Regions from separate parts of the Robertmurraya beringensis genome, predicted to be linked through region 1. Evidence: a T-box and tRNA genes for the amino acid it is inferred to sense, from the RefSeq annotation. Region 1 holds a T-box; the other regions hold tRNA genes.
The links. A T-box is a leader RNA that pairs with one kind of tRNA and senses whether it is charged. The one in region 1 lies ahead of metG (methionine--tRNA ligase), so its partner is inferred to be a tRNA-Met.
Positions count from the first base shown of each region.

Region 1 (4,055 bases):
AGGAACATCGGAATCTCTGCTCCAACGATCACACCCATTGTTGCTGTGGCACCCACTACTCCTCCACGAGTATCATAGACGATCTTACCGCCCGTGTAACCGATTAATAATGGAAGAAGATACGTAATCATCGGTCCAACTAACTTGGCAAAATCCTCATTTGGGTACCAACCTGTTGGAATAAATAAAGCTGTAATAATCCCCCATGCGATAAATGCACCAATATTCGGCATAATCATGCCACTTAAATGACTACCAAAGCGTTGGATTTTTACACGCACATCCGACTTTTGCGCTACTTGATTAGACATATAGTATAATTCCCCTTTCAGAAATATCGTTCTTTTGTCCTTGTTTCTAATTTTATGATAAAGCGTTTTCAATACCTATTCAATTCAAACTAAAATGCATTTTGTCATGAATCATGTTGTCATAATTGAATTGTCAATAATGCTTGTTCTTCTATAAAAAGAGACACCTTTATAGGTGCCACTTTTAAGATACTATTTCTTTCATTTAATCTGTGAGCGAAGTCTCTCTCCTTCTTCTGCAATCGCCCTTATATCAATTCGCTCAAACAGTGGGTGAACATTTTCAATAATCAACGGCAAGTTAGTAATCACTTTCCAGGAGAATTGGGAATGATGGAGCATTTTTCTAACTTCCTCACTAGAATTCGGAAGAAAGGGATGAAGTAATTGGGCGAAATTTAGGATAAGAAACACACATGTGGCGATGGTTGCATCCCGCTGTTCTTCTTCCGCTCTCCATGGTTGCTGTTCATCAAAATACTTGTTTGCGTATCTTATGCACTCAAAAGTCTCTTCTAACGCTTGCTTTACTCTTGCTGCTTCAATGGCTTCCCCTACTTGCTGATAAAGTACTTCGACACGCTTTTGAATACTTGTATCAATTGCTGATTGAGGGACCTCTCCTGATAATTGATTTTGGATGAACTTTAAAGTGCGGTTTACAAAATTCCCATACGCCCCTAACAGTTCGCTGTTATGACTGTAAATAAACTCTCGCCAAGAGAAATCTGTATCACGGTTTTCTGGTGCATTGATGGTTAGAAAGTAGCGTATGGAGTCAGGATGATACCTTTCCAATAGATCCGGGATCCAAATAGCCCAGTTTTTGCTTGTTGAGATCTTCTTTTTTTCTAATGTGACGTACTCATTTGAGACGATATACTTCGGATAGGCCTCCAAGCCTGCCCCCATTTGGATTGCGGGCCAAATGATAGAATGGAAAGGGATATTGTCTTTTCCGTGCACATAGTAGCTACGGGCAGATTCCTTCCAGAAACCTTCTACCTCTCTTCCCTTCTCAATTGCCCACTGCTGACTTGCTGAGTAATATCCTGATACCGCTTCAATCCACACATAAATTTTCTTCTGTTCAAATCCTTTTATTGGAACCGACACACCAATGGGCAGGTCCCGAGTCGCCGGACGATCTTTCAGTCCTTCCTTTAAGTACCTCTCGGTTAATTGCAATGCATTTTCACGCCATACCCCTTCTCTATCCTTTTTGAGTTCTTCTATTCGGTGTTGAAGTTTACTTAATGCTAAGTAATAATGCTCCGTTTTCTTAATGACAGGTGATGAACCACATATTTTACAAGTCTTATGATAAAGCTCAACTGGATCTAGTATCGTAGAACAATAATCACATTGATCACCACGGGCATGTTCTCCACAGGTCGGGCAATTTCCTTCTACATAACGGTCAGGAAGAAACTGATCACAAGAATTACAATACACTTGATCGTTTTCTTTGGTATAAAGGAGACCATTATGATTAAGCTTTAAAAATAAGTCTTGGACCACACTAGCGTGGTGAGCAGTATCTGTACGTGTATAACAATCATAAGAGAATCCTAGTTTTGTAAAGCATTCAGTAAACTCTTGGTGATAACGGTTAGCTATCTCACTTACATCCACCCCATCTTGCATGGCACGAATCGCGATAGGTGTCCCGTTACAGTCACTTCCAGACACATATAAAACCTCTTCCCCTTTTAAACGGTAATATCTGGCCAGAACATCACCTGGCAGTAAGCTTGCTATATGACCAATATGCAGGGAACCATTTGCATATGGCCAAGCACCCCCAATAAATACATTCATTCATGATTCCTCCTTTAAAAAAATAAAAAAAGCCCTGTCCGTATCTTAATAAAGATAAGGACAGGGCTTTACTCCCGTGGTACCACCTTAATTCACCAACAGCTTACACTGCTAGCCTCAGCAAGTACTAAAGTAGCTAAAACTCTACTCATATACCGTGACGTTGATAACGGGCGTCAACTCCCGACAACTCCTACTTCTGTCCATGGCAGGTTCAGTTCGCAGCTCCGAGGCCATTGTTCAAATGCGTATCCTTACTCCTTTTCAGCAACCGGAGCTCTCTGCAAAGAATCCCTACATTTTACTTTTCCTCTTCCACGCCTTTAATGATATTATAAACAAAATACATAAATGTAACAATATACCAATTTTTATTTATAAAACTAAAAAAGCAGGTTCAATCAGGCAAAAAATAAGCGGAGTTTTTCCGGTTAGATGCCGATTGAAGGCTCGTTTGGGGGTGAATAAGGGGAGATTTTCCGGGTATGCCATGAAAAATCCCCCTATTTTCACGTTTTCGAGTTTATAGGTGGAATTTCTCCGTTTATTTAAGCTATTTTTTATCGTATTTACTAATTAAGCGGAAATTCTCCGTTTATTTCTCAACTAGGGTGCTTAGCCCAATCCCCCAACCGATAAGTGCTGACCCTCTTGTACCTAGATATATATAAATCTAAAAAAGCCGGTTCAATCCAGAACCGACTGTTTCTTTTATGAATTGGATGGTTCAGGGTTGTTTAATTTACTATTTCTATACCCATAACCAATATAGATGGCTAAACCGAGTACTAACCAGACCAAAAATCCCTTCCAAGTAAATGCTGATAACTGGAGCATTAAATACACACAAAACACAACTGCCAAGATAGGAATTATAGGAACAAGTGGTGTCTTGAACGGACGATGTAAATCGGGCTGTGTTTTACGAAGTACAGCGACTCCAAGAGATACCGTTGCAAAGGCAAACAATGTTCCAATGCTTGTTAACTCAGCTAGTTTGTTTAAAGGAATGAATCCTGCAAAAATCGCTACTAATCCTCCTGTTACCCATGTGCTTGTAATTGGCACTTGAGATTTCGGGTGAACCGTTGATAATTTTTTCGGTAACAACCCATCTCGACTAATTGCATAGAATAAACGTGTTTGTCCAAACATCATAACAATTAGGACGGTTGTAATACCTACGATTGCTCCAAGCGAGATAAATCCTGCAGCCCAGTCTTGTTGGATAAATCGTAGGGCAAAGGCTACTGGATCCTTTACGTTTAAAAGGTTGAACGGTACAATTCCTGTTAAGATTAAGGAAACAGCAATATATAAAACGGTACATACAGCAAGAGCAGAAATAATCCCAATCGGAAGATTCCGTTGAGGATTCTTTACCTCTTCAGCTGCTGTTGAAACAGCGTCAAATCCAAAATATGCAAATACTACGACAGCTGCACCCGCTACGACTCCTGAAGCTCCAAATGGCATAAATGGTTGCCAATTGGTTGGTTCCACATACCATACCCCAATAGCAATAAATAGGAGAACCACAGCAACTTTAATCACAACCATGATGGCATTAAATTTTGCTGATTCCTTCACGCCTCGTGTTAATAAAAGGGTCACTAATAAAACGATAATAACAGCTGGTAGGTCTACAATTGTTCCTTTTGATGGGTCAAACGCACTTGTTAGAAAAGTAGGTAAATGCCATCCGAACCCTGCCATTAAACTTTGAAAATAGCCTGACCAACCACTTGCAACCGCTGATGAAGCGAGTCCATATTCCAACACTAAATCCCAACCAAGTACCCATGCAAGCAGTTCTCCAAACGCAACATATCCATATGTATAGGCACTACCTGATTGAGGGATCATTGAAGCAAATTCTGAGTAACATAATGCTGCAAATGCACAAGCTAGTCCAGCAATAAT
Region 1 covers NZ_JBHLUU010000010.1:23,835-27,889, reverse strand. The annotation lists gene ACFFHF_RS01855 (PTS mannitol transporter subunit IICBA) at 1-311, opposite strand, end outside; gene metG (methionine--tRNA ligase) at 513-2,132, opposite strand; T-box leader at 2,186-2,459, opposite strand; gene bcaP (branched-chain amino acid transporter BcaP) at 2,844-4,055, opposite strand, start outside.

Region 2 (4,055 bases), on a different contig from region 1:
GGATAATAGTGTCCAATAATTTCTTTGTAGTGTTTCCCTTCTTCTGCCATTTCATTTGCCCCCCATTGACTCATACCAACGCCATGCCCATGGCCTTTGCCACTTACTTTATAAGAAGTTGGATTGATTTCAAATGAACTTATTAAGTAACTTCTAAAATGACCTCCACCTATCATTGGACGTATTTTTTTTAATTCAACATGATCCAACGAAACTCTTTCGAATAAAATGGTTCCATCAATCAACCTTCTCATAAATTCAATTTGGATCGAGCCAATCATCGACCTTTGTGATTCATTTTTAACTTTATCGATTGCCATAAAAGGAATACCTAAAATTTTTATGTCACCTTCATAACCATTTCGATTAAGCCATTTTTTAATAGAGTCGCTGATTTTACCATCTTTCTCCTTTAGCTCGTTCCAGTCCTTCGATTGAATTTCATCCAGATCTATTTGTGTTTTTTGTAATGTAAAATCCCAGGGTTGAATGGGATCAAAAGGATCTGGTTTGATTGGGAAATATGGGCTTGGATTTCCGCCCCATACATTTTTATTACTCTCTGTGATTCCACCATTACTTGCAGAATAAAAAGCGCTTATGGGCTTATTTTGAAATGTAATAATTTCTCCTTTTGTATCAATTACAGCCCTCTTTGTATTACTAAATTCATTGTATCCTCCGTAAACTTGATATTGGATGGTGTCGTCGAGTTGGGGATTCTTATGGGTGATTGTATACGTGCGAGCAGCTAACGTTTGTGCCTTTAAAGCCTCAATATTCCATTCAGGAAACACTTCAAATGGAACAACTCCTTTTAAGTAATCCTCTAATAGTATCTGATTAGCAGGTCTTATGTGTTTTCCTTCTATATCAAACTCTACCGCTCCCATATAAGGTCTTCCATCAATGTATATTAGGTGCTCTTCATCATAAGTATCAGGATATAAAATGAACGGGCTACCGATTTCCATTTTTGACTTACCGCAAATAAGAAACATTTTGCCATCTTTAAATGAAATTGTATATTCATCCCCTTCATTTAACACCAATGCTGGATCTAATGTTGAATAATTACCTTTTATGTAAAATGGTATTTTAGAGGTATCTCCAATATAATTTCGTAATCTCACAGAGATCATCTCTTCCGCTTGCACTTCACTTGTGAAAGCGAGTAAAACGAATATGAAAATCGATAGGATAAAAGTTTTCATAACCATATTATTTATTATGTTTTTACTGATTATTCCTGAAGCTTTATTCCAACTCTTATAATTCTGTTTGATTAACGTTAAGTTCAATCAAATTACCATCTGGGTCAGCACAGAAAATTTGTGCAAATCCACTTTTTCCGTAGGGTTTTTCAAGAATTTCCACTTCATTTTGTTTTAACCATGTAAGCGCATCATAATAGTTCTCTACTCTCAGAGCAAAGTGACCTTCTCTGCTGGATAAGCTTTTATCCTGACGAATCGTCTGTGAAGAAGGATCAACGATCAAGTGGAGTTGCTGTCCCTCTATTTCATACCAGGCACCTGAAAAATCAAAATCTGGACGTGGTATTTCATTTAAACATAATACATTCCCATAGAAATCTTTTGCTCTTTCCAAATCTGTAACTGTAAGACTTACGTGATGGAGACTTTTATATTTAATCAAAATGTACACTCCTTTTATTCTTCTCTTATTTGTATCTTACTCAAAAAACCTCCTATGTGGAAGTGGCCTCCCACCCTCTACTCTTCAAGTTTATCTGAAAAGCCCAAGGGTTAACATTTTCTTAAAAGATAAAAAAACACAACAAAAAAACGCTTGATAGCGTTTTTGTTGTGTTTTTATTTTTTACGCGCCTTAGAGGATTCGAACCTCTGACCGTACGCTTAGAAGGCGTATGCTCTATCCAGCTGAGCTAAAGGCGCATCTATATAGTGGCGGAGAAGGAGGGATTTGAACCCTCGCGCCGGTTACCCGACCTACACCCTTAGCAGGGGCGCCTCTTCAGCCTCTTGAGTACTTCCCCATAGACATAAAAATGGCTCCGCAGGTAGGACTCGAACCTACGACCGATCGGTTAACAGCCGATTGCTCTACCACTGAGCTACTGCGGAACATTGAAGAATTATTTTAATAGGGTAAAAAATCTGGTGGGCCTAAATGGACTCGAACCATCGACCTCACGCTTATCAGGCGTGCGCTCTAACCAGCTGAGCTATAGGCCCCTATTTGGAGCGGGTGATGAGAATCGAACTCACGACATCAGCTTGGAAGGCTGAGGTTTTACCATTAAACTACACCCGCAAATATAAAATTGGAGGCAACACCCGGATTTGAACCGGGGATAAAGGTTTTGCAGACCTCTGCCTTACCACTTGGCTATGCTGCCATAACTGGGCTAGCTGGATTCGAACCAACGCATGACGGAGTCAAAGTCCGTTGCCTTACCGCTTGGCTATAGCCCAATGAAAAAATTTATAAATAATGGGGCGACTGATGGGAATCGAACCCACGAATGTCGGAACCACAATCCGATGCGTTAACCACTTCGCCACAACCGCCATAATGGTGGAGGGGGACGGATTCGAACCGCCGAACCCAAGGGAGCGGATTTACAGTCCGCCGCGTTTAGCCACTTCGCTACCCCTCCATATAAAAATGATAAGAAACATTAATATGAATGGTGGCTCAGGACGGAATCGAACCGCCGACACAAGGATTTTCAGTCCTTTGCTCTACCGACTGAGCTACTGAGCCATATTTATTATAGTACCCTAGATACAGTTTTGCTTCGTCCTTCGTCCCGATTTTTCAAATCGGTACGCTGGATGCAATTCTAAGAAGATTATTCATCGTGCTCTACCGACTGAGCTACTGATACATATAAAATGGCGGTCCCGACCGGGATCGAACCGGCGATCTCCTGCGTGACAGGCAGGCATGTTAACCGCTACACCACGGGACCAGAAATTTTTCAAATTTAATTGAAAAATTTAGATTGCGGGGACAGGATTTGAACCTGCGACCTTCGGGTTATGAGCCCGACGAGCTACCAGACTGCTCCACCCCGCGATAATATTATAAGAAAAAGCTGTGTTGCATTTAAAAAATGGAGGAGGTAGAGGGATTCGAACCCCCGCGCGGTTTGACCCGCCTGTCGGTTTTCAAGACCGATCCCTTCAGCCGGACTTGGGTATACCTCCGTATCTTTGGTAGCGGCGGAGGGGATCGAACCCCCGACCTCACGGGTATGAACCGTACGCTCTAGCCAGCTGAGCTACACCGCCAAAATAATTCATTGAATTTTTAAAACACATGTTCAGGAATTAATGAAGATTATTTTCACTACACTACGTTCCGTGAAAAAATCTAAGTGGAGCCTAGCGGGATCGAACCGCTGACCTCCTGCGTGCAAGGCAGGCGCTCTCCCAGCTGAGCTAAGGCCCCATAATAAAGTTAGATGGTCGGGAAGACAGGATTCGAACCTGCGACCCCTTGGTCCCAAACCAAGTGCTCTACCAAGCTGAGCTACTCCCCGATTAAAACTAATATGGCGCGCCCGAAAGGAGTCGAACCCATAACCTTCTGATCCGTAGTCAGACGCTCTATCCAATTGAGCTACGGGCGCATGTTTTTCACTTTGATATCCAAGTGATAAGGAAAAAATGAAACCTATTTTGCTTTGCAATTTATCGATGGATATTTTACTTCGTAAAAATCCTTGGTGCCGAGGACCGGAATCGAACCGGTACGGTAGTCACCTACCGCAGGATTTTAAGTCCTGTGCGTCTGCCAGTTCCGCCACCCCGGCAAAAGAAGTTCTTGGAGCGGAAGACGGGATTCGAACCCGCGACCCCAACCTTGGCAAGGTTGTATTCTACCACTGAACTACTTCCGCAAATGGAAAATTATTTTACTATTGTATAAAACGTTGGTGCGGGTGAAGGGAGTCGAACCCCCACGCCTTGCGGCGCTAGATCCTAAGTCTAGTGCGTCTGCCAATTCCGCCACACCCGCGTTATGATAATTAATGGAAAGTTGTTTTGCTGAAGCAAAAAACT
Region 2 covers NZ_JBHLUU010000017.1:50,201-54,255, forward strand. The annotation lists gene ACFFHF_RS06250 (SpoIID/LytB domain-containing protein) at 1-1,301, opposite strand, end outside; gene ACFFHF_RS06255 (VOC family protein) at 1,270-1,659, opposite strand; tRNA gene ACFFHF_RS06260 (tRNA-Arg) at 1,846-1,919, opposite strand; tRNA gene ACFFHF_RS06265 (tRNA-Ser) at 1,930-2,020, opposite strand; tRNA gene ACFFHF_RS06270 (tRNA-Asn) at 2,034-2,108, opposite strand; tRNA gene ACFFHF_RS06275 (tRNA-Ile) at 2,143-2,219, opposite strand; tRNA gene ACFFHF_RS06280 (tRNA-Gly) at 2,225-2,298, opposite strand; tRNA gene ACFFHF_RS06285 (tRNA-Cys) at 2,310-2,383, opposite strand; tRNA gene ACFFHF_RS06290 (tRNA-Gln) at 2,388-2,459, opposite strand; tRNA gene ACFFHF_RS06295 (tRNA-His) at 2,480-2,555, opposite strand; tRNA gene ACFFHF_RS06300 (tRNA-Tyr) at 2,561-2,644, opposite strand; tRNA gene ACFFHF_RS06305 (tRNA-Phe) at 2,676-2,751, opposite strand; tRNA gene ACFFHF_RS06310 (tRNA-Asp) at 2,884-2,959, opposite strand; tRNA gene ACFFHF_RS06315 (tRNA-Met) at 2,993-3,066, opposite strand; tRNA gene ACFFHF_RS06320 (tRNA-Ser) at 3,105-3,197, opposite strand; tRNA gene ACFFHF_RS06325 (tRNA-Met) at 3,205-3,281, opposite strand; tRNA gene ACFFHF_RS06330 (tRNA-Ala) at 3,369-3,441, opposite strand; tRNA gene ACFFHF_RS06335 (tRNA-Pro) at 3,456-3,532, opposite strand; tRNA gene ACFFHF_RS06340 (tRNA-Arg) at 3,546-3,622, opposite strand; tRNA gene ACFFHF_RS06345 (tRNA-Leu) at 3,717-3,805, opposite strand; tRNA gene ACFFHF_RS06350 (tRNA-Gly) at 3,818-3,892, opposite strand; tRNA gene ACFFHF_RS06355 (tRNA-Leu) at 3,927-4,011, opposite strand.
Region 2: it encodes a tRNA-Met, which carries the amino acid that the T-box ahead of metG (methionine--tRNA ligase) is inferred to sense. The anticodon was not compared.

Region 3 (4,055 bases), on a different contig from region 1:
GTAGCTCAATTGGTAGAGCAACTGACTTGTAATCAGTAGGTTGGGGGTTCAAGTCCTCTCACCGGCACCATTTAGTACGAGCCATTAGCTCAGTCGGTAGAGCATCTGACTTTTAATCAGAGGGTCGAAGGTTCGAGTCCTTCATGGCTCACCAAAGTTTTTTGCTTCAGCAAAATAACTTTCCATTAATTAATATTTATGCGGGTGTGGCGGAATTGGCAGACGCACTAGACTTAGGATCTAGCGCCGCAAGGCGTGGGGGTTCGACTCCCTTCACCCGCACTTAAGTTTTTCTCTAGCAAAATAACTTATTATTTGCGGAAGTAGTTCAGTGGTAGAATACAACCTTGCCAAGGTTGGGGTCGCGGGTTCGAATCCCGTCTTCCGCTCCAAGAACTTCTTTTGCCGGGGTGGCGGAACTGGCAGACGCACAGGACTTAAAATCCTGCGGTAGGTGACTACCGTACCGGTTCGATTCCGGTCCTCGGCACCAAGGATTTTTACAAAGTAAAATATCCTTCCATTAAACTATCTTGTTACTTTGAGAGTAAATTAAAATAATGCGCCCGTAGCTCAATTGGATAGAGCGTCTGACTACGGATCAGAAGGTTATGGGTTCGACTCCTTTCGGGCGCGCCATATTAGATTTAAACGGGGAGTAGCTCAGCTTGGTAGAGCACTTGGTTTGGGACCAAGGGGTCGCAGGTTCGAATCCTGTCTTCCCGACCATCTAACTTTATTATGGGGCCTTAGCTCAGCTGGGAGAGCGCCTGCCTTGCACGCAGGAGGTCAGCGGTTCGATCCCGCTAGGCTCCACTTAGATTTTTTCACGAAACGTAGTGTAGTGAAAAAATCTTCATTAAATTAAATTTGGCGGTGTAGCTCAGCTGGCTAGAGCGTACGGTTCATACCCGTGAGGTCGGGGGTTCGATCCCCTCCGCCGCTACCAAAATTACTAAATTAGTTATCCTTGGACCTTTAGCTCAGCTGGTTAGAGCAGACGGCTCATAACCGTCCGGTCGTAGGTTCGAGTCCTACAAGGTCCACCATTTACGATATTTGGAGGTATACCCAAGTCCGGCTGAAGGGATCGGTCTTGAAAACCGACAGGCGGGTCAAACCGCGCGGGGGTTCGAATCCCTCTACCTCCTCCATATAATTTAATATCGTCGCGGGGTGGAGCAGTCTGGTAGCTCGTCGGGCTCATAACCCGAAGGTCGCAGGTTCAAATCCTGTCCCCGCAATTAAAAAGTTATTTTCAAGGAAACTTGAAAAAACTCTGGTCCCGTGGTGTAGCGGTTAACATGCCTGCCTGTCACGCAGGAGATCGCCGGTTCGATCCCGGTCGGGACCGCCATTAAATAATTCAAAGTTGGCTCAGTAGCTCAGTCGGTAGAGCACGATGAATAAGCTACAAAGCAAAACAGCCAGCGTACCGATTGAAAATCGGGACGAAGGACGAAACATAACTTTATCTAGGGTATTATCTTAAGTATGGCTCAGTAGCTCAGTTGGTAGAGCAAAGGACTGAAAATCCTTGTGTCGGCGGTTCGATTCCGTCCTGAGCCACCATTTATTTTCAATATAATTATGGCGATTGTGGCGAAGTGGTTAACGCACCGGATTGTGGTTCCGGCATTCGTGGGTTCAATTCCCATCAGTCGCCCCATAATATTTTTGCGGGTGTAGTTTAATGGTAAAACCTCAGCCTTCCAAGCTGATGTCGTGAGTTCGATTCTCATCACCCGCTCCATTTAAGGGCCTATAGCTCAGCTGGTTAGAGCGCACGCCTGATAAGCGTGAGGTCGATGGTTCGAGTCCATTTAGGCCCACCAGAACTTTTTGCACTACCTAAAAAACTTACCAATATTCCACAGTAGCTCAGTTGGTAGAGCATTCGGCTGTTAACCGAACGGTCACAGGTTCGAGTCCTGTCTGTGGAGCCATATGGGGAAGTACTCAAGAGGCTGAAGAGGCGCCCCTGCTAAGGGTGTAGGTCGGGTAACCGGCGCGAGGGTTCAAATCCCTCCTTCTCCGCCATATGGCCCCTTGGTCAAGCGGTTAAGACACCGCCCTTTCACGGCGGTAACACGGGTTCGAATCCCGTAGGGGTCATAAAAAACATTGAACATTTGTTCAATGTTTTTTTCTATTTGGTAAGTTCTTCACTAGTTAATGATATCAGAAGTAATTAACTAACCATATTAAAGAATACCTCTTTGCGTCTTTTTCCAGGTGCAAGGGTATCTGTTCTTAACTCTTCTACTAACCCTCTATTGATGACAATTTACTATCAATAGAGGGTTTATTTATCTCTTCTATTAAATGTCCTCTAACCAATTGTTAAGGTTTCCAATTTTCGACAAATGAATGAAAACCCTTTCATTTTTCAGCATAAAAATGACCTTTTCACACAAAGAAATCCTCTTAAATATATTATTCTAAATTCAATTATTTCATAATTCAAAATACACATTTTATTCATTACAACCAAATAATTAGCATATATCTCTATATCTGCATCATAAAATTTATTATCTATTAAAAAATAATTTCTATCATTTTTTGCAGTTTGCTGCGTTAAAGGGATGAATGCCGTCGAAATCATATGTCTAATAGCTAATTGTGTCGAAATGGAGAGTTAATTGTCAGAAAAATTAAAAAGGGATTTGAAAGATTGGCAAGAATTATACAGTAAAAGTAATGTACAAAACTAATGAATAGGTAGGGAGTAGAATGATTTTGGATTTGATTCATCCAACTGAATACCAGCTTCATTTATTTCATGAGGGTAATTTCTTTGAATGTTACCGTTTGTTTGGAGCCCATGTTCTTACTATTGATGAAAAGACATGCACGAGATTTTGCGTGTGGGCACCAAACGCAACAAAAGTATCTCTTGCTAGTGATGTAAACAATTGGAATGGAAGTGGTTATGAATTTAAAAAGGTGAATGATGAAGGAGTTTGGATGCTCATTGTTGAGCAGGATTTAACGGGCTGCCTTTATAAATATGAAATTCATACATCCACGGGAGAAGTATTATTGAAATCTGATCCTTATGCGTTTTTCTCTGAAGAACGGCCAAAAACAGCATCCATTTGTTACCCCTTAGATGGTTTCCAATGGAACGATCAAAAATGGCTTCAGAAAAAAGAGAAAAACAAAGTGTATTCAAGTCCTACTGTTATCTATGAGATGCATGTTGGATCATGGAAAAAGAAAGAGGACGGCAGCTTTTTAACGTATCGTGAATTAGCTGATGAGGTCATTCCTTATGTACTTGACCACGGATTTACTCATATTGAGCTATTGCCATTAGTGGAACACCCTTTAGATATATCTTGGGGCTATCAAGGAACAGGATATTTTTCCGTTACTAGCCGTTATGGAACCCCTCATGATCTGATGTATTTTATTGATCAATGTCACCAAAATCATATTGGAGTAATTATGGATTGGGTACCAGGTCATTTCTGTAAAGACGCCCACGGATTACACCGATTTGATGGATCTTGGGTTTATGAATATGAGACAGAGATTGATCGTGAAAATTACACTTGGGGTACTGCTAATTTCGACTTAAGTAAAACAGAGGTACAGAGTTTCTTAATTTCTAATGCATTGTTTTGGATGGAATACTTTCATGTGGACGGATTTCGCGTAGATGCAGTTTCAAACATCATTTATTGGCCTAATTCAGATGGTCAACGAGTAAATGAATTTGGTATTGCATTTTTAAAGAAGTTAAATCAAATTGTATATCAATATGATTCAAACCTATTGATGATTGCCGAGGACTCTACTGATTGGCCACAGGTAACTTCCCCAACTCACTACGGTGGATTAGGTTTTAACTACAAATGGAATATGGGCTGGATGAACGACATGCTTTCCTATATGGAAAAAGGGTCAAATGAACGCTCACAATTTCACGATAAAGTCAGCTTCTCCCTTCTTTATGCATTTTCGGAGAATTATATCCTTCCATTTTCACATGACGAAGTTGTTCATGGAAAGAAATCGTTACTTGATAAAATGCCAGGAGATTATTG
Region 3 covers NZ_JBHLUU010000009.1:466-4,520, forward strand. The annotation lists tRNA gene ACFFHF_RS01155 (tRNA-Thr) at 1-70, shown strand, start outside; tRNA gene ACFFHF_RS01160 (tRNA-Lys) at 79-154, shown strand; tRNA gene ACFFHF_RS01165 (tRNA-Leu) at 201-282, shown strand; tRNA gene ACFFHF_RS01170 (tRNA-Gly) at 318-392, shown strand; tRNA gene ACFFHF_RS01175 (tRNA-Leu) at 405-493, shown strand; tRNA gene ACFFHF_RS01180 (tRNA-Arg) at 563-639, shown strand; tRNA gene ACFFHF_RS01185 (tRNA-Pro) at 653-729, shown strand; tRNA gene ACFFHF_RS01190 (tRNA-Ala) at 744-816, shown strand; tRNA gene ACFFHF_RS01195 (tRNA-Met) at 873-949, shown strand; tRNA gene ACFFHF_RS01200 (tRNA-Ile) at 973-1,049, shown strand; tRNA gene ACFFHF_RS01205 (tRNA-Ser) at 1,062-1,154, shown strand; tRNA gene ACFFHF_RS01210 (tRNA-Met) at 1,171-1,244, shown strand; tRNA gene ACFFHF_RS01215 (tRNA-Asp) at 1,282-1,357, shown strand; tRNA gene ACFFHF_RS01220 (tRNA-Phe) at 1,497-1,572, shown strand; tRNA gene ACFFHF_RS01225 (tRNA-His) at 1,594-1,669, shown strand; tRNA gene ACFFHF_RS01230 (tRNA-Gly) at 1,680-1,753, shown strand; tRNA gene ACFFHF_RS01235 (tRNA-Ile) at 1,759-1,835, shown strand; tRNA gene ACFFHF_RS01240 (tRNA-Asn) at 1,871-1,946, shown strand; tRNA gene ACFFHF_RS01245 (tRNA-Ser) at 1,950-2,040, shown strand; tRNA gene ACFFHF_RS01250 (tRNA-Glu) at 2,044-2,115, shown strand; gene glgB (1,4-alpha-glucan branching protein GlgB) at 2,737-4,055, shown strand, end outside.
Region 3: it encodes a tRNA-Met, which carries the amino acid that the T-box ahead of metG (methionine--tRNA ligase) is inferred to sense. The anticodon was not compared.